DNA from 2 places in the Mycobacterium sp. IDUB_24 genome. Region 1 is predicted to be linked to the other one. Evidence: riboswitches for the same ligand, from Rfam matches in the RefSeq annotation. Region 1 holds a riboswitch; the other holds the start of a gene.
The links. Region 1 has a riboswitch for thiamine pyrophosphate ahead of thiO (glycine oxidase ThiO). Riboswitches for the same ligand answer to the same signal wherever they lie in the genome.
Positions count from the first base shown of each region.

Region 2: linked by a shared signal. The riboswitch ahead of thiC (phosphomethylpyrimidine synthase ThiC) and the one ahead of thiO (glycine oxidase ThiO) in region 1 are both predicted to bind thiamine pyrophosphate.

Region 1 is NZ_JBVAXO010000001.1:1,552,465-1,561,909, forward strand. Features, by position in the region: gene pta (phosphate acetyltransferase) at 1-181, shown strand, start outside; gene ACZYZF_RS07505 (acetate kinase) at 178-1,308, shown strand; gene ACZYZF_RS07510 (serine/threonine-protein kinase PknG) at 1,310-3,592, opposite strand; gene ACZYZF_RS07515 (glutamate ABC transporter substrate-binding protein) at 3,592-4,563, opposite strand; gene glnX (protein kinase G-activating protein GlnX) at 4,560-5,879, opposite strand; gene ACZYZF_RS07525 (NUDIX hydrolase) at 6,015-6,521, shown strand; gene thiE (thiamine phosphate synthase) at 6,505-7,176, opposite strand; TPP riboswitch at 7,216-7,330, shown strand; gene thiO (glycine oxidase ThiO) at 7,320-8,324, shown strand; gene thiS (sulfur carrier protein ThiS) at 8,321-8,521, shown strand; gene thiG (thiazole synthase) at 8,514-9,272, shown strand; gene ACZYZF_RS07550 (SGNH/GDSL hydrolase family protein) at 9,279-9,445, shown strand, end outside.
Region 2 is NZ_JBVAXO010000002.1:61,402-70,846, forward strand. Features, by position in the region: gene ACZYZF_RS07925 (flavin-containing monooxygenase) at 1-1,365, opposite strand, end outside; gene ACZYZF_RS07930 (CDGP domain-containing protein) at 1,424-1,720, opposite strand; gene ACZYZF_RS07935 (DUF5996 family protein) at 1,736-2,674, opposite strand; gene ACZYZF_RS07940 (cytochrome P450) at 2,756-4,153, opposite strand; gene ACZYZF_RS07945 (septum formation family protein) at 4,200-4,754, opposite strand; gene ACZYZF_RS07950 (alpha/beta hydrolase family protein) at 4,751-5,389, opposite strand; gene thiD (bifunctional hydroxymethylpyrimidine kinase/phosphomethylpyrimidine kinase) at 5,386-6,222, opposite strand; gene thiC (phosphomethylpyrimidine synthase ThiC) at 6,230-7,873, opposite strand; TPP riboswitch at 7,864-7,972, opposite strand; gene ACZYZF_RS07965 (MFS transporter) at 8,215-9,445, shown strand, end outside.

The DNA.
Region 1 (9,445 bases):
CGACCTCAACACCGGCAACAACACCTACAAGGCGGTACAGCGCAGCGCCGGCGCGATCGCGATCGGCCCGGTGCTGCAGGGTCTGAACAAGCCGGTCAATGACCTGTCCCGCGGCGCCCTGGTGGAGGACATCGTCAACACCGTGGCGATCACGGCGATCCAGGCACAGGGGCAACCATGACGGTTCTGGTGGTCAACTCCGGATCTTCGTCACTGAAATATGCCGTGGTGAAACCGGATTCGGGAGAATTCCTGGCCGACGGCATCATCGAGCAGATCGGCTCGGAGCAGGTGCCCGACCATGACGCCGCACTGCGGGCGGCGTTCGATGAACTGGCGGGTCAGGGTCTGCACCTCGACACCCTGGGTCTGGTGGCAGTGGGGCACCGGGTGGTGCACGGTGGCAGGGCCTTCTACCAGCCCACCCTGATCGACGGCGATCTGATCGCCAAGCTCGAAGAGCTGTCGCCACTGGCCCCGCTGCACAATCCGCCGGCCATCCTCGGTATCGAGGTAGCCCGCAAGCTGTTGCCCGATCTGCCTCACGTGGCGGTCTTCGACACCGCGTTCTTCCACAACCTGCCCGCGGCGGCGGCGACCTATGCCATCGATCGTGAGGTGGCCGAGCGCTGGGGTATCCGGCGGTACGGCTTTCACGGCACCTCGCATCAGTACGTCAGCGAGCAGGCCGCCACGTTCCTGGACCGGCCCTATGAGTCGCTGAATCAGATTGTGCTGCACCTGGGTAACGGTGCGTCGGCCAGCGCTATCACCGGCGGCCGGCCCGTGGACACGTCGATGGGGTTGACGCCGATGGAGGGCCTGGTGATGGGCACCCGCAGCGGCGACATCGACCCCGGCATCATCTTGTATCTGCGCCGTGCGGCGGACATGGACGTCCAGGACATCGACACGATGCTCAACCGCCAGTCGGGTGTCCGTGGCCTCGGTGGCGAGAACGACTTCCGGAAGTTACACGCGCGCATCGAATCCGGTGATGAGAATGCGCAATTGGCGTACGACGTCTACATCCACCGGCTACGCAAGTATGTCGGAGGATATCTGGCGGTGCTGGGTCGTACCGATGTCATCAGCTTCACCGCGGGGGTCGGGGAGAACGACGCCGCGGTGCGCCGCGACGCATTGTCCGGACTCAGCGCGCTGGGGATCGAGATCGACGAGGAACTCAACAGGGTGCAAGCGCACGAGGCCCGGCGGATCTCGACCCCGGACTCGTCGGTGACGGTGCTCGTGGTGCCGACCAATGAGGAATTGGCGATCGCGAAGGCCTGCGCGGCCCTGGCCTGATTCAGAAGGTGCTCATCGGCCGCACACTGTTGGCCAGGTCGATCAGGGCATAGCGGTGCGACTGGGTGGGGGCGACGCGGGCCAGCGCCCGCAGCGACGCCTCGACGCCGAGCTTGAGACCGTGTTCGGTGAACGGGAATCCGAGAATGTGATTGCTGCTCGCAGTGTTGTCGGCCAGCCAGTCCATCGCGGTGCCCAACACGAGGGCCCGGATCTGCAACACCCGTGGTTCCGAATCGGGCAGCGCCTCCACCCGCCGCGCCGCATCGCGGATGTTCTGCTCGGTGATCTCACCGGTGGACCGCCCCGACAGCAGGGTGACCGCACTCGTCAGCCGGGCCGTGGTGAAATGTCGTGAGGTGGGCGGAACTTCGTCCAGGGTCTGGACCGCCTTGTCCCGCGACCCGGCAACAGACTCGGCGCGGGCGAACCCGAAGCCGGCCGAGATCACGCCGTTGTCGGTGCTCCACACGGTGTTGTAGAACTTCAGCTCGTCGGCGTTGCCGGCCAGTTCGGCCGTCGCGGCCAACGCCAGTTTGGGGGCCAGCTCCCCGGGCAACGTGTCCAGGACTTCGGTGAAATGCTTTGTGGCCGAGTCATAATCGGCTGAGAGCATCTCGGCCACGGCGCGGAACCAGACCAGCCGCCAGCGCCAACCGGCCCACACGGCGAGCTCGTCGAGCTTTCGGGTGGCCTTGGCGACATCGCCCAGATCCAGCAGGGCGCGTGCCTCCATCAACGGCAGTTCCACCGATTCGGACACGTCCACGCCCTCGGCGTCGATCGCGCCGTGGCGGGCCGCGCGCAGCTGGTCCAGGGTGTGCACGGGCTGGCTGAGCACACTGGCCACCAGCAGCGGAGCCCCGACGTCGGTGCGGTCCACCAGCGGCACCGGCAGCGCCCGCACGATCTCCTGTGCGGTCAGCTTCTCCGAATGGACCTGCCCGTCAACGTAAACGTCGGTGTGTGCCACCAGCAGATCGACCCCGAACGTGGACCGGGACGGGCTGAACACCGTCGACAGGCCGGGGCGGGGAATTCCGGAGTCGGTGGCCACCACCTCGCGTAGCACGCCGAGCAGCTGGGACGACATCTCCTCGGCGCTGGTGAACCTGCGTCGCGGATCCGGATCGATGGCGCGGCGCAGGAACCGGCCGAAGGAATCGTAGGTGTCGAGTACCGGATCTTCGGACGGCAGCCCGTCGACGTAACGACCCCGCCGGGTCCGCAGTTTCAGGGTGAGCGCGGCCAGCGTGCGTCCCACGCTGTAGATGTCGGTGGCCACCGTGGGCCCGGTACGCACGATCTCGGGAGCCTGGAATCCTGGTGTGCCGTAGAGGTATCCGTAGGAGTTGAGCTTGGATACGGCTCCGAGGTCGATCAGCTTGAGCTGCTCCTCGGTGATCATGATGTTCTCGGGCTTCAGGTCGTTGTAGGCCAGCCCGATCGAATGCAGATAGCCCAGCGCGGGCAGGATCTCCAGCATGTAGCCGATCGCCTCGGCCACCGGAAGCCGAGTTCCCCTGGCCTGTTTGAGCGATGTCCCGCCGACGTACTCCATCACGATGTACCCGACAGGATTGCCGTGCTTGTCATCGTGTTCGACGAAGTTGTAGATCTTCACGATCCCCGGGTGCGTCACCTCGGCCAGGAATTGGCGTTCGGCCATGGCGATCACCTGGGCCTCGGCGTCACCGGAATGGACCAAGCCCTTCAGCACGACGGGACGTTCGTTCACGTTGTGGTCGAAGGCCAGATACACCCAGCCCAACCCGCCGTGGGCGATACAGCCCTTGATCTCGTATTGGTCGGCAACGATCTCGCCCGGGGACAGCTGCGGCAGGAACGAATACGCGCTGCCGCAGTGCGGGCACCAACCCTCCGACAGGGCATGCCCGTCGGATGACGATCGACCGACGGGCTTGCCGCAGTTCCAGCAGAACCGCTTCTGTTCGGCCACCACCGGATTGGTCATCAGCGCTGTCAACGGATCGCGCTCGGGCACCCGCGCGATCTCGACCAGGCCGCCGCCCAGCCTGCGGGCCGGCGAGAGCGTCCGGGTCGCGATCGTCGCGAGGTTCTGCGGTTCGGTGTCGCCGTACGGCCCGTCGTCGGAGTCGCCGAACTCCGGACGGAACACGGCCTGGGTGGCCATCGGCCGCATGGTCGACCGCGAATCCATGTCGAGGTCTTCCAGGCTTGCCGGCTGCGTACCGGGCCCTCCGCTCGTATCGGGGTCGGAATCGGGAGGCACCGGCAAATCGGCGTCGTCGGGTTTCTTCATCAGTCGACATACCTCGCGACCGGGGGAGACGGTGCCGGACCCAGTACGGTCAACCACTTGCGGTACAAGGTGTTCCAGGTGCCGTCGCGGCGGATGCGTTCCAGCGTGGCGTTGACGACCCGGACCAGCCCGGTGTTCTCCAGGTTCAACCCGATGCCGTAGGGCTCCTCGTTGAGGCTGGGACCGACGATGTGCAGATACGGATCCTGGGCCACCAGCCCGGCCAGGATCGAATCGTCGGTGCTGACCGCGTCGGCCTGGCGTTGCTGCAACGCCACCAGGCAGTCGGCCCAGGTGACCACCGAGACGATGATCGGTGCCGGGCTGATCTGCTGGATCCGCTTGAGTGAGGTGGTGCCGTCCACCACGCAGACTCGCTTGCCCGAGAGGTCGGAGGCCTGCGAGATGTTGGAATCGCGGGCGGCGAGGATGCGTTGGTGGGCCATCAGGTACACCGTGGAGAAGTTCACCTGCTTGCGGCGCTCGCAGGTGATCGTCATGGTCTTGACCACGATGTCGACCTGATTGTTCTGCAGTGCGGTGATGCGGTCGGCCGAGGACAGGATGCGGTATTCGACCTGTGAGGGGGTGCCGAAGATGTCGCGGGCGACCTCCCCGGCGATGTCGACGTCGAACCCGTTGATCTGACCGGTGATCGGATCGCGGAACGAGAACAGATTGCTGCCGATGTCCAACCCGACGACCAACCGCCCGCGGTCGCGGATCCTGGCCGTTGCCGCGTCGGCGTCGGCCTTGTTGGTGAACGGTCGCAGGCTGGCGGTGCGGTTGCACTCGTCGGTCTCCGGCTCCGGCACCCGAACCGGTTGAGGCGCCAGCTCCTGCATGCCGGCCGGGCTGGGCGGGGCCAGGGTCATCGTCGGCACGGTCAACGCCGGTGCACTCTGACCGCATCCGGCCACCGCCACGGCTGCGGTCAGCGCGGCCAACATCTTTCGCAGTTTTGCCATCATCTGTACTCACTGAGTCGAGGCCACAGGCCCAGCGCCACCGCCAGCGCCGCGGCCACACTGAGCAGGGCGGCACCCACGGTCGCGCCGGACAGCACCCGGCGGGCATTGGCGATGTCGTTGCGCAACTGGCTGCGGCTCTGTTCGATGCCCTTGGACAACGAATCGTCGAGTTTGTCGAAGGCCGACGTGGAATCGTCCTCGCCGGTGCCCAGAGCCACCTGCGTCGCGGCCTGGTAATTGCCCACCGCGATATACGCGTTGATCCGGTCATCGGCCGCCCGCCATTTGGTGAGCAGATCTTCGGCACCCGTCAGATCGCTCTTGTCGATGCGGGTGTCGCGGGCCAGATATTGGGCGAGCTGTTGCTGCATGGCCTCGATGCGCTGGTAGTAGGACTGTTTACGCAGGTTTTCGTCGCCACGCCGGATCAGGGCCAGCGTTTCGTCAGCCCGGGCCTGCTGGGCGGTGATGGCCAGATTGGTCACGGTCTTCAGGGATTCGGCGGCGGTGTCCTTGGCGCTGCGGCTGTCCGATGTCGAGATCACCAGTGCCGTCGTCACCCAGATCAGCATGATCAGCACGGCCATCCCGCCGGCCACGAAACCGATGTTGACCCGGCGCCGGGTGCGTCGTGCCAACCAGCGGTTGGCGAACGCGCCGAACATCAACGTCGCCAGCACCACCAACATCACCGCGGCGGGGATCCGGGTGGAGGCCGTCGTCTCGGCATCCACCCGTGCGGAGGTCTCCTCGTACAGGCGTTGCGCGTCGGGCAGGATCTGGGACTGCATCAGCGCCGAGGCTTCCGACAGGTATGACGAGCCGACCGGGTTGCCGGCCCGGTTGTTGGTCCGCGCGGTCTCCACCAGGCCGGTGTAGACGGCCAGCCGGGCATTGATCCGGCCGAGCAGCTGCACCAGCTCTTCGTCGGTCAACCCGCTCGAAGCCCGGGTCACCGCAACCGAGGCGTCGGTGATGGCCTGCTCGTAGCGCTGCCGCACGTCGCGGGGCTCGGCCCCGGCGATGAAGGCCGTGGCCGCGGCGGCGTCGGCCACCGACAGCGTGGTGTAGAGCTGGCCGGCCGCGAATGCCAGGGGCTCGGTGTGATCGAGCACCGTGGTGAGCGCCTGCTGGCGGTCGTTGATCGTGGTGGATGTGGCGAACGCGCTGGCGATCACGAGTGCCGACAGCACCAGTCCGATCGTCAGGATGCGTCCGGGGGTGGTCCACAGGAACCACCACCGCGGGTGCGCAGGAGTGGTCGGCGACCGGGACGCGAGCGGTTCGGTCGAGGGATGTGCCAACTCCACAGTCACCTGTGCGCGGACCTCATTTAGTTTCGGTGCAAACGGGCTGTCCCCACACTATAAAAAAATTCTAAGAGGGCTGCGCTTAGGCTCGCGGAGAAATTGGGCCCCACCGAAACTGGCGACGTTCCCTATTCTGTACGGGTGCGAGGCGACGGTGACGGCTGGGTGTTCTCCGACAACGGCGCCCGTTACTGGGGGCGGCACGGTGCGGCCGGCCTGTTGCTGCGCGCGCCGTGGCCGGGTGGATCGGCGGCCGTGCTGCTGCAACACCGCGCCCCGTGGAGTCATCAGGGCGGAACCTGGGCCTTGCCCGGAGGTGCCCGCGACAGTCACGAGACCGCCGAGCAGGCCGCGGTCCGGGAGGCCAACGAGGAAGCCGGGGTGACCGCCGAGCAGCTCACCGTGCGGACCACGGTGGTGACGGCCGAGGTGGCCGGCACCGGCGGCACGCACTGGAGCTACACCACGGTGATCGCCGATGTGCCCGCACCGCTGGAGACCATTCCGAACCGGGAGAGCTCGGAGTTGCGCTGGGTGGCCGAGGACGAGGTCGCCGAGTTGCCGCTGCATCCCGGGTTCGCCGCCAGTTGGGAGCAGCTTCGGGCGGTGACGGCGTCCCTGCCGCTCGAACTCAACCCGCCGCGCTGATCATTGCCTTGAGTTCGGCGGCTGCGGCCCGCGGATCTTCGGCCGCGGTGATCGCGCGGACCACCACGATGCGCCGGGCCCCGGCAGCCAGCACCTCGGGCAGCCGTTGCTGATCGATCCCGCCGATCGCGAACCACGGCTTGGCCGGGTTCAGCGCCGCCGTCGAGCGCACCAGGTCCAGTCCCGGCGCGGTTCGGCCCGGCTTGGTCGGGGTGGGCCAGCACGGGCCGACACAGAAATAATCCACGGCTTCGGTGACGGCCGCCGCGGCCTGCGCGGCGTCATGCGTGGAGCGACCGATCACGCGACGATCGCCGATGATGCCCCGCGCGACGTCCAGCGGCAGATCGTCCTGGCCCAGGTGCAGCACGTCGGCTCCGGCTGCCAGCGCGATGTCGGCGCGGTCGTTGACCGCCAGCAGTGCACCGTGGCGGCGGGCGGCCTCGGCCAGGATCTCCAGCGCCTCGAGTTCCTGCCGGGCCTCCAGCGGGCCGAGCCGCTTCTCCCCGGCTGAGCCCTTGTCGCGTAGCTGGATCAGATCCACCCCGCCGGCCAGCGCCGCGTCGGCGAATTCGGCCAGGTCACCGCGCTCCCGGCGGGCGTCGGTGCACAGGTAGAGGGTGGCGCGCTGCAAACGGTCGGCGGGTGATTCCACACCGCGACGGTAGCGGGTACCGCCCGAGTACCCTGGACTGGCAATCAATACGGGAGTCCCTGGGACGAGGGGCTGAGAGTGGGCACACGGACCGGCCCTGACCGTCACACCTGATCCGGGTCATGCCGGCGAAGGGAGCGGATATGGCGCGAACACTCGCCGTCATCGGCGGCGGTGTCATCGGGCTGTCTGTCGCACGCCGGGCTGCGCTGGACGGCTGGACCGTGCGGCTGCACTGCACCACCGAACGTGGTGCCTCATGGGTGGCCGGCGGCATGCTGGCCCCGCACAGCGAAGGCTGGCCGGGCGAAGAGCAGATCCTGCAGATCGGCCTGGAATCGCTGAAGCTGTGGCACTCGGGGTTTCTCGACGGGCTGGCGCCCGAGGTGGTCACCGCCCGCGAGTCGCTGGTGGTCGCCGTCGACCGGGCCGACGTGGCCGATCTGCGTACCGTCGCCGAATGGCTGTCTGCCCAAGGACAGCCGGTCGAGCTGACCACGGCCGCGCGTGACGTGGAACCCCTACTAGCCCAAGGCATCCGGCACGGGTTCCGGGCCACCACCGAACTCGCCGTGGACAACCGCGCCGTGGTCGACGGGCTGGCCGCGCACTGCGAACGACTGGCGGTGCGGTGGGCCGGGCCGGTCGCGGACCTGTCCGAAATCGAGGCGGACGTGCGGGTGATCGCCAACGGGATCGACTCCCCGAAGCTGTGGCCGGGCCTGCCGGTGCGCCCGGTCAAGGGCGAGGTGCTGCGGCTGCGGTGGCGTAAGGGCTGTATGCCGGTGCCGCAGCGGGTGATCCGGGCCCGTGTGCACGGCCGGCCGGTGTACCTTGTGCCGCGCGCCGACGGCGTGGTGGTCGGCGCCACCCAGTACGAGCACGGGCGCGACACGGCGCCGGTGGTCAGCGGGGTGCGCGACCTGCTCGAGGACGCCTGCGCGGTGATGCCCGCACTGGGCGAGTACGAGCTGGCCGAGACTGCGGCCGGACTGCGGCCGATGACGCCCGACGGGCTGCCCATCGTCGAGCGGGTCGACGAGCGGACCCTGGTGGCCGTCGGGCACGGCCGCAACGGATTTCTGTTGGCGCCGTGGACCGCTGAGCGGGTCGCGGCTGAGCTCGAGATGAGTGTGGGAGCGAAATGATCACCATCACGGTCAACAACGAGGCCCTGGAGGTGGACGACCAGACCACCGTCGAGGGTCTCCTGGAGACTCGCGGCTTTCCGGACAAGGGCATCGCCGTCGCTCTGGACTGGACAGTGCTGCCCCGGTCGGAATGGGACCGGACGCTGGCCGACGGCGCCCGGGTGGAGGTCGTGACGGCGGTGCAGGGTGGCTGATTCAAAACTCGTCATCGGCGGCCGGGAGTTCGGCTCCCGGCTGATCATGGGCACCGGCGGTGCGCCGAATCTGGCTGTGCTGGAAGAGGCATTGGTCGCCTCGGGGACAGAGTTGACGACCGTGGCGATGCGACGGGTGGACGCCGAGGCCGGCACCGGAGTGCTCGATCTGCTCAACCGGCTCGGTATCGCGGCGCTGCCCAACACCGCGGGCTGTCGCGGCGCGGCCGAGGCCGTGCTCACCGCGCAGTTGGCCCGCGAGGCGCTGGGCACCGATCTGGTCAAACTCGAAGTCATCGCCGATGACCGCACACTGTTGCCCGATGCCATCGAATTGGTCAAGGCGGCAGAACAATTGGTCGATGACGGGTTCATCGTGCTGCCCTACACCAACGACGACCCGGTGCTGGCCCGCCGGCTGGAGGACACCGGGTGCGCCGCGGTCATGCCGCTGGGCTCGCCGATCGGAACAGGCCTGGGCATCTCCAACCCGCACAACATCGAGATGATCGTCGAGCAGGCCGGGGTGCCGGTGGTGCTGGACGCCGGGATCGGCACGGCGTCGGATGCCGCGCTGGCGATGGAATTGGGCTGCGATGCAGTGCTGTTGGCCACCGCCGTCACCCGGGCATCCGATCCACCCACCATGGCTGCGGCGATGTCGGCGGCCGTCACCGCCGGATATCTGGCACGCCAGGCGGGCCGGATTCCGAAGCGGTTCTGGGCGCAGGCGTCGAGCCCGGCATTGTGATTCGACGTGCACGGTAAACGCTATGTGGCCCTGGGCAGTTCGATGGCGGCCGGGCCCGGGATCAAGCCGTCGGCTGCCGGCGCGCCGTGGCAGGCGGGCCGCTCGGCCCGCAATTACCCGCATCTGGTGGCCGCCCAGCTCGGGCTCGATCTGGTAGATGTGACCTACTCCGG
Region 2 (9,445 bases), on a different contig from region 1:
CGATGCGCAGTTACCGAGGGTGAACAGTGAATCGCCCAGCGCGTCGGTCATCCGGTCCAGATAACGGGAGTTGGCCTGCTCGGTGACCTCGAACGTCGTCGCGTTCCGGCGCTTGAGTTCGCCGAACAACCGGTCTATCAGGTGCATCTGATACTCCATCGTGTTGAAGAAGTTCAGCCCCAGGAAGGCGTATGGACTGGCCAGGCTCAGGTAGTTCGGGAAGTACGGCATCGAGACGCCCTGGTAGGCCTGGAACCGGGTCTCCCGCCACCACTTTCCGAGGTTGCGGCCGTCACGCCCGATCACCTCGATGGCCGGGAAGTTGGCGTCCCACAGATCGAACCCGGTCGCCAGCACCAGGGTGTCGATGTCCGTCCGGGTGCCGTCGGCGTTGACGATCGCCCCCGGTTCTATGCGTTCGATGCCGTCGGCCTGGAGGTGCACGTGCGGTTTGGCGAACGCGCGGTAGTAGCCGTTGGAGAACGTCGGGCGCTTGCAGCCGAAGTCGTAGTCCGGGGTCAGCTTGCGGCGCAGTTCGGGGTCTCGGATCGAGGCGAACCGGTGCAGCTTGGCCAGGTCGGCCGCGGCGATGTTGAACCGCCGGAAGTACCGGTGCTTGAGCACGGCAGTGTCGACCATGAATGCGTAGATGGCGTCGGTGACAGCGCGCAAGGCCCGCTGGGTCAGGGGGACCCGGGCGAACAGCGCCTTGACCTGCTCGGAGAACCGCAGGTCGATCTTGGGGACGACCCAGATCGGGGTGCGCTGGTAGACCGTCAGGTCCGCGGCCTTGCGGGCCAGCTCCGGGATGAGCTGCACGGCAGTGGCGCCCGTGCCGATGATCGCGATCCGGCGGCCTTCGGGCCGGTAGCTGTCGTCCCAGTCGGTGGTGTGGATGAGCTTGCCGGTGAAATCGGTGATACCGGGGATGTCGGGTGTATAGGGCTGGGAGAGGAAGCCGGTGGCGGTGAGCAGGAAGCGGGTGCTCACGGTCTCGCCACTGGCCAGGGCCACCTGCCAGAGGGCGGCCTCGTCATCCCAGTGGGCACCCTCGACGGTGGTGTTGAACCGGATGTGGCGGCGCACGTCGTACTTGTCGGCGACATCGTCGGCGTACTGCTTGATCTCGGTGCCGGTGGAGAACAGCCTCGACCAGTTCGGATTCGGCTCGAAGAAGTACGAGTACGTCGTGGTCGGCACGTCGACGGCCAGCCCTGGGTAGTGGTTGACGTACCAGGTGCCACCCAGGTCGTCCTCGCGATCCAGGATCACGAAGTTGTCGATACCCAGCCGTTTGAGCTGGATGGCGGCGCCGATGCCGGCGAATCCCGCGCCGACGACGACTGCCTCATATCCCGGGCTCATGCTGCAGACAGTACCGCAGGTACCGGGTACTTTGTCGAGGGCTCAGTTACCTCGGGGCTCAGTCGTCGATGCGCGTCGGCGGGTCGGCGAACGGGAGATCCCCCGGAGCGATCTCGTGGCCGGGACCCATCAAATCGCAGCGCTTGACCGGCACCAGGTGGGAGCTGAAGCCGCTGGGCACGTAGCCCCAGGTGCCCATGCACCGCTGCCAGGTGCCGTCTGGTTGGACAGGCCCGTCGCACTTACTGATCACCGGCCCGCCGTACTGGCAGCCGGCGACGGCCGGTGGCGCCGAGGCGATCAACCCGCCGGCCATCAGCGCGACAGCTACGCCGCCGACCATGTAGAGCTTCATGAGGTTCTCCCTGTCCTATCCGTGTGGGTTTCGCCAACGCTGCGGGTCGCATTCCAAACCGGCCCGGTCCCAGCGGGCCAGATCTGCTGCTGCGGCGTAGGTCGATTGCAGGAAATCCATCAGTGCGCGGTCCGGCTCGGCGGCCGCCCGCACCTCTTCGTAGGGGAGCAGGAACTGCCTGAAGTCCGGGCTGTAGAACGCCGCGTCCGGGCCCACACGATAGTCGGCGAAGCCTCCCGGCTCGGGGTAGGCGTAAGCGTAGAAGGCGCCCTCGTCGCCACCGCCGGGCCAGAAACCGCAACTGCTCAACTCGTGCGAATACCCTTCCACCATCACCCAATCGCCGCAGTTGGGTGCACCACCGGGGTGTTCGGGAGCGGGCCGGCCGGAGAATCTGGTGCAGGCCAGGTCGAACGAGCCCCAGAAGAAGTGCACGGGGCTCACCTTGCCGATGAAATACGAACGGAATTCGCTGATCACCCGGTGCGCCTGGACCAGCTGGCGCCAGAACAGGTTCGCGGCATCGGGGTCATACGAGGCGTGTTGGTGATCTTCGGCAAACGGTATGGCGGCGGCGACCTCGTTGGGACTTGCCGAGATCTGCGCTTCAATGCCCAGTTGTCGCAGCGCGGTGAAGGTTTCGTCGTAGAACTCGGCGACCGATTTCGGCTTCAATGCGACAGTTCGCGACCCGCCATCGCTGGTGTGGATCGCAAGTACGTGGTCGATGAAGTCGAACTCCATGTCGAACAACTGGTTTCGATACGGAATCGACGACGTGGTCAGCCCGCGCGGGCTCACGTAGAAGGTCACCTGCCACCAATGATTGATCAGTGGTGATTGCGTCAGCCGGATCTTCCCTACGATCTGCGTCCACATATGCAGGGTCTCGCGGGTGGGCTCCCAATCCGATACCCGTAGCGCGGGCCAAGCGTTGCCTGATCGGGCGCTCATGAGACAGATGCCACCTTCCGCCCCTGACGACTCGTCGATCTCCAACCTCGGTGACGCAAGCCTAGCTGCGTGTCACCGACGTTAGCGGCGGAACGATGGCACCGTCTCGGTACTCCTCCTCGTGATGCGTGCCGGGATCGGCGCGGCGGCGATGACGGTGAAGGGGGTCTCCACCGGGAAGTCGTCGTGGAGGGAGGTCACAGCGACCTCGCGCACGATGGTCGCCAGCGCCAAGGTGGCCTCCAGCATGGCGAAGTGATCGCCGACGCAGGACCGCGGGCCACCACCGAAAGGCAGGTACTGCCAACGATTTCGACCTGCTGAACGTTCCGGGCTGAACCGGTCGGGGTCGAAGCTCAGCGGATCGTCCCACAGCGCCGGATCGCGGTGCATGACGTAGAAATTGACCATCGCCATGGTGCCGGCCTCGGCGCGGTAGCCGTCGACGGTCATCTCCTCGTTGAGCATCCGTGGGGTGCCGGCACCGGGCGGGCAGAGCCGCAGTGCTTCGTGCAGCACTCGCACGGTGTGTTCGAGGTGCGGCACATCTTCGGGCGTCAGCGTGCGGTCGCCCAGTGCCGCGACTTCGTCATACAGGCGGGACTGCAGATCGGGATCGCGGCCCAGCGCCCACAGCGAGTAACACAGCGTCGTCGAGGTGGTGTCATGCCCGGCGAGCATGAAAAGCACCAATTCATCGCAGATCTCGTCGTCGGTCAGCTTCCGGCCGGTTTCCGGGTCACGAGCCTCGATGAGCGCGTGCACGAGCGGTGCATCCCGATCGGGATCGGCGCATGCCGCGGCGAGGATCTCGGCGGCCAGCCGATGCAGCTGGGCATTGGCCGCCCTGGCCCGACGCTGGCCGCCGGTGGGCACCCACTGGGGGAAGTTGACCGGGCGGACCGCCCGATCGGAAATCCAGGACAACGCGGTACGCAGCGCGGGGCCCACGTCGTCCGCGCTCTCGTCGAGATCCACGCCGAACACCGAGCGGCCCAATGCCCGCAGCGTGAGCGCCCGGCACGCGACATCCAGATCGACCGTCGTACCGTCGCGCCAGTCACCGGCGATCGAATCCGCCGCGGCGGCCATGTGCCCGGCATACCGTGGCACGTTCTGCTTGGTGAACATCGGCTGCAGCGTTCGCCGTCGCGGCAGCCAGCGCTCGTGCGGCAGGTTCAACAGGTTGCCGCCCATCAGCCGGCGTAGCTCGACCATGTTGAGGGCGGTGCCGCGATCGGCGATCGCATCACGGCGGCCCAGGACATCGCGCGCGCCCTGCGGCGACGTGACCAACAGGACCGGGGGCATCAGCCACCGCGGGCCGAGCACCATCCGGCTGACGGGGCCTCCGGCATCGCGGAGCCGCTGATGCCCCTCGATGAAGGACCGCATCGCCTTGATCGTCTGTCGGTAGGACAGCGGATTGCGCGGTGCGAGCGGCAGGGTGGCTGCGGCGCGCGTATCGATCTCGACCATGGATCGAGTGTCTGACCACGCGGTCTGGGCGGCCTAGAGTAGCGCGTTACCCTATTTTGCCGGTGCGGGGGTTTTTGCTGGTGGCGATACACGTCACGCTACGGTCCCCGCGTTGCCAGGAGTCCACCGTCGGGTACAGGACGAACAGCTGGATCCCGGATTCCGAGTTGGCGTCGGGGGCGTACTGGGCCAGTGCCGGCGCGCACTTGTCGGCGTACTTCACCACCGTGGCATCGCCCGGGAAATCCCCGTCGGGCAGTGGCAGCACCGCGAACACCTCACCCTTGTGCGGCTGATCGCAACCCACTGTCTTCACGTACAGCACCCGGCTGCTGTCGGGTATCTCGGTCAGGCAATCACCCGAGCGGACCTGGCTGGCCTCCGTCGCGCCGCGGTCCCGGACGAGATAGAACACCGCGCCGGCGGCGACCACGATCGCGACCAGCACCACGACCGCCAACAGCGCCCACTTGAACGCGGGGGACTTCTTCGGTGTCACCGAGAACTGATCGGGGCCGGTGGAATACGGCTGCGGCGGGGGTGGCGGGTAACCGCGAGGCGGCGGGCCCTGCGGGCCGGGGGAACCGGGCGGATAGGTCATGGTTCGACGATATCGAGTGCCCGCAGCGCCGCGTCCACCGCAAGGCCCGGCACGTTCGCAGTCTTGGATCCGAGGTCGTGACGGGCACCGTCGATGACCACCAGCTCGGTCGGTCCGCTCACCAATGCAGCAGCCGCCGTGAGCTCGTCGATCGTGCCGAACGGGTCGGAGGTGCCGTGGGTGAATACCGTGGGCACCGTGATGCCGGGCAGATGTTCGGTGCGGGCGCGTTCCGGCTTGCCCGGCGGATGCAGCGGGTAGGAGAAGAGAGTGAGCACATCGGGGACCGCCCTCGGCTCGTTTCCTTCGCCGGCGACCATCGAGGTCATCCGCCCGCCGTAGGAATGCCCACCGGCAATCACGGAGCCTTCGGTGAGGCCGCGGGCCAGTGCGATCGCCTCGGCGATGCCTTCCTGGTCACCTGCCGCCGATCCCGACGGCGGGCCCTTGGGCCTGCGACGACGGTAGGGCAGGTTGTACCGGATGGCCAGCCAGCCGCGGGCGGCCCATTCGTCGCAGATCTTGACCAGCATGGCCGAGTCGCGGTTGCCGCCCGCGCCGTGGGTGAGCACCACGACGCCGGCCGGGGTGGTCTCGGGTTCGTGGGCGACGCCCGCGATGGCGTCGAGGTTCATGACTGCAACCGGAACAGGGCGTTCACCGGGCCGTGGCCGTGCCCCAGGGGATAGGCAGCCCGGATACATTCTGTCACCCAGGCCTTGCCGAACTCCACTGCCTGAGGAACCGAATAGCCGTGTGCCAGTGCGCAAGCCGTCGCCGCGGCCAGGGTGTCACCCGCTCCGTGGTCGTTGCCGGTATCGATCCGCGGCGCGGCGAACTCGTGGAACTCCGTGCCGTCGAACAGCAGATCGGGGCTGGCCGACGACGAGCGCAGGTGCCCGCCCTTGACCAGCGCCCACTGCGGACCCAGCGCGTGCAGCGCGCGCGCCGCGTCCCGCTGCGAGGCCTCGTCGACGACCTCGATGTCGACGAGCAATCGCACCTCGTCGAGGTTCGGGGTGACCAGCGTGGCGAGCGGGAACAATTCGGTACGCAGTGCATCGAGGGCGCTGTGGTGCAGCAGTGGGTCGCCGTGCATCGACGCGCACACCGGGTCGACGACAAGGGGCACGTTCGACGCCAGACCCTCGGCCCGCCACGTCTCGGCGATCGTGGTGATGATCGCCGAGGACGCCAGCATCCCGGTCTTGGCCGCCTGGATGCCGATATCGGAGGTGACGGCTGAGATCTGGCCGGCCACGACATCGAGGGGGATCTCGTGGAAACCCTTGACGCCCACCGAGTTCTGGACCGTCACCGCGGTCACCGCGACGCAGCCGTGCAGGCCGAGCATCGCGAAGGTCCGCATGTCGGCCTGGATGCCGGCACCACCGCCGGAGTCGGATCCGGCGATGGTCATCACTCGCAGCGGCGTGTCACCCGCGGCGACCAGCGGCAAGAAGTTCACAGTGGCCTCACGTGGTCAAGGGTAGATAAACCCGGTTTCCGTGGTCGGCGAACTCCTGGGATTTCTCCGCCATGCCGCGCGCGATCTCGTCCGCCGACTCCGGTGCGGTGCCGTCCGGATACGCATCCCGGATGTCCTGCGTGATGCGCATCGAACAGAACTTGGGGCCACACATCGAGCAGAAGTGTGCGGTCTTGGCCGGTTCGGCGGGCAGCGTTTCGTCGTGGAACTCACGCGCGGTGTCGGGATCGAGGGACAGGGCGAACTGATCGTGCCAGCGAAACTCGAAGCGTGCCTTGGAGAGTGCGTCGTCTCTTTCCTGCGCCCGCGGATGCTGCTTGGCCAGATCGGCGGCGTGCGCGGCGATCTTGTAAGCGATCACGCCGTCCTTGACGTCCTTGCGATCCGGCAGGCCCAGGTGCTCCTTGGGTGTGACGTAGCACAGCATCGCGGTGCCGGCCTGGGCGATGATGGCCGCGCCGATCGCCGAGGTGATGTGGTCATAGGCCGGGGCGATGTCGGTGGCCAGCGGGCCGAGGGTATAGAACGGTGCCTCCTCGCACCATTCCTCTTCGAGCCGCACGTTCTCCACGATCTTGTGCATCGGGACATGGCCCGGGCCTTCGATCATCACCTGCACGCCATGGGATTTCGCGATCTTGGTCAGCTCACCCAGAGTGCGGAGCTCGGCGAACTGGGCCTCGTCGTTCGCGTCGGCGATCGACCCGGGCCGCAGCCCGTCGCCCAGGGAGAACGTCACGTCATAGCGGGCCAGGATCTCGCAGAGTTCCTCGAAGTGGGTGTACAGGAACGACTCGGTGTGGTGCGCCAGGCACCAGGCCGCCATGATCGACCCGCCGCGGGACACGATGCCGGTGACACGCTTGACCGTCAGCGGGATGTAGCGCAGCAGCACCCCGGCGTGCACGGTCATATAGTCGACGCCCTGCTCGCACTGCTCGATCACGGTGTCGCGGTACATTTCCCACGTCAACTTGGTGGGGTCACCGTTGACCTTCTCCAGCGCCTGGTAGATCGGCACGGTCCCGACCGGGGCCGGGGAGTTGCGCAGAATCCACTCCCGGGTCAGGTGGATGTCCTTGCCGGTCGACAGGTCCATGATGGTGTCGGCACCCCACCGGGTGGCCCACACCATCTTGTCGACCTCCTCGCCGATCGAGGAGGTGACGGCCGAATTGCCGATATTGGCATTGACTTTCACTCCGAATGCCTTGCCGATGATCATCGGCTCGATCTCCGGGTGATTGTGGTTGGCCGGTATCACGGCCCGCCCCCGGGCTACTTCGGCACGCACCAATTCAGCCGAAACGCCTTCGCGTTCAGCGATGTACGCCATTTCGGCGGTGATCTCCCCGGCGCGGGCCCGCTGCAGTTGGGTGCCGCGGTCTTTGTGAACTCCGGGACGCGCCGGCAGGCCGGCGTTCAGGTCGATCACCGCGCTGTCGTCGGTATACGGCCCCGAGGTGTCGTACAGGTCCAGATGTTCGGAGTTGGTGAGGTTCACCCGGCGAAACGGCACGTGCAGCGTCGTGCCGTCATGGTTGATCTCGCGATAGACCTTGGTGCTTCCGGTGATCGGACCGGTGGTGACAGAAGGGTCGGCAAAGCCGTCAAAAACAGAACTGCTCATGAAAATCTCCCTACGCCGGCATTACCCGGTCAGGTTCGTACGGTCGACGGGCCTACCCGTCCTCTCAGCGCGCTCGTGCGCACTCCCGCGTGTGTGGTTTGCAGGGCCCAACCTAGCGCAGACGCTGCGCGGTGGGGAACCCCGGAGGCTGCCGTTTCCGGCAACTGGGCTGTGTCGGGGGTGGTGGTGCGACCCTGAGGTGGAAACCGGCGAGTTCGCGAACTCGGGGGCTTGGAGTTGCCGCGGCTTGATTTGCATAGCTAATATATGTGTTTTGCACGTTTTGGGCCGGCGACGGCCCTGGATATAGCCCTTGACGCGATACGAGATGCGAACACCAAATGACGACTGACGCCGAAGTGACGAACCCGCCGGGCGGGGGCGACTCCGCCCTGGCCGAGACCGCTGACCGCCGCAAACGGATGGATCACGATCACCCGTTCTACAAGTGGGTGGTGCTGTCCAACACCACGTTGGGCATCCTGCTGGCCTCCATCAATGCGTCGATCGTGTTGATCTCGCTGCCGGCGATCTTCCGTGGCATCGGGTTGAACCCGTTGGCTCCCGGCAACGTCAGCTACCTGCTGTGGATGCTGATGGGCTATCTGGTGGTGACCGCGGTGCTCGTCGTGCCGTTCGGACGCCTCGGCGACATGTACGGCCGGGTCCGCATCTACAACCTCGGCTTCGTGGTGTTCACCGTGGCCGCGATCGCTCTGTCGTTCGACCCGTTCCAACTCGGAGGCGGCGCCGTCTGGCTCATCGGCTGGCGCGTGGTCCAGGGTGTCGGCGGTGCCATGCTGATGGCCTCGTCGTCGGCGATCCTCACCGACGCCTTCCCGGCCAACCAGCGCGGCATGGCGCTGGGCACCAATATGGTGGCCGCCGTCGCCGGGTCCTTCCTCGGGTTGCTGATCGGCGGCTTCCTGTCCGAGTGGCACTGGAAGGCCGTCTTCTGGGTGGGCGTGCCGATCGGCGTCATCGGCACCATCTGGAGCTACCGCTCACTCAAGGAACTCGGTGTCCGCACCGCCGGACGCCTCGACTGGGCCGGCACGCTGACCTTCGGGCTGGGCCTCACGGTCCTGCTGATCGGCATCACCTACGGCATCCAGCCCTACGGCGACTCGACCACCGGCTGGACCAGCCCGTGGGTGCTGGGCTCCATCGCCGTGGGCCTGCTGTTGCTGGTGGCGTTCTGCGTCGTCGAATCGAAGGTGTCGTCGCCCATGGTCGACATCCGATTGTTCAAATCGGCGGCCTTCGGGATGGGCAACCTGGCCGGCCTGATGTCCTCGGTGGGCCGCGGTGGGCTGCAGTTCATGCTCATCATCTGGTTGCAGGGCATCTGGCTGCCGCTACACGGCTACAGCTTCGAGTCCACCCCGCTGTGGGCCGGCATCTACCTGTTGCCCGTCACCATCGGGTTCCTGGTCGCCGCGCCGATCGCCGGATCGCTCTCCGATCGAATCGGCGCGCGGCCGCTGACCGTGGGCGGCATGCTGCTGATGGCAGCCACGTTCGTGGCGCTCCTGCTCATCCCGGTCAACTTCGACTACTGGGTATTCGCAA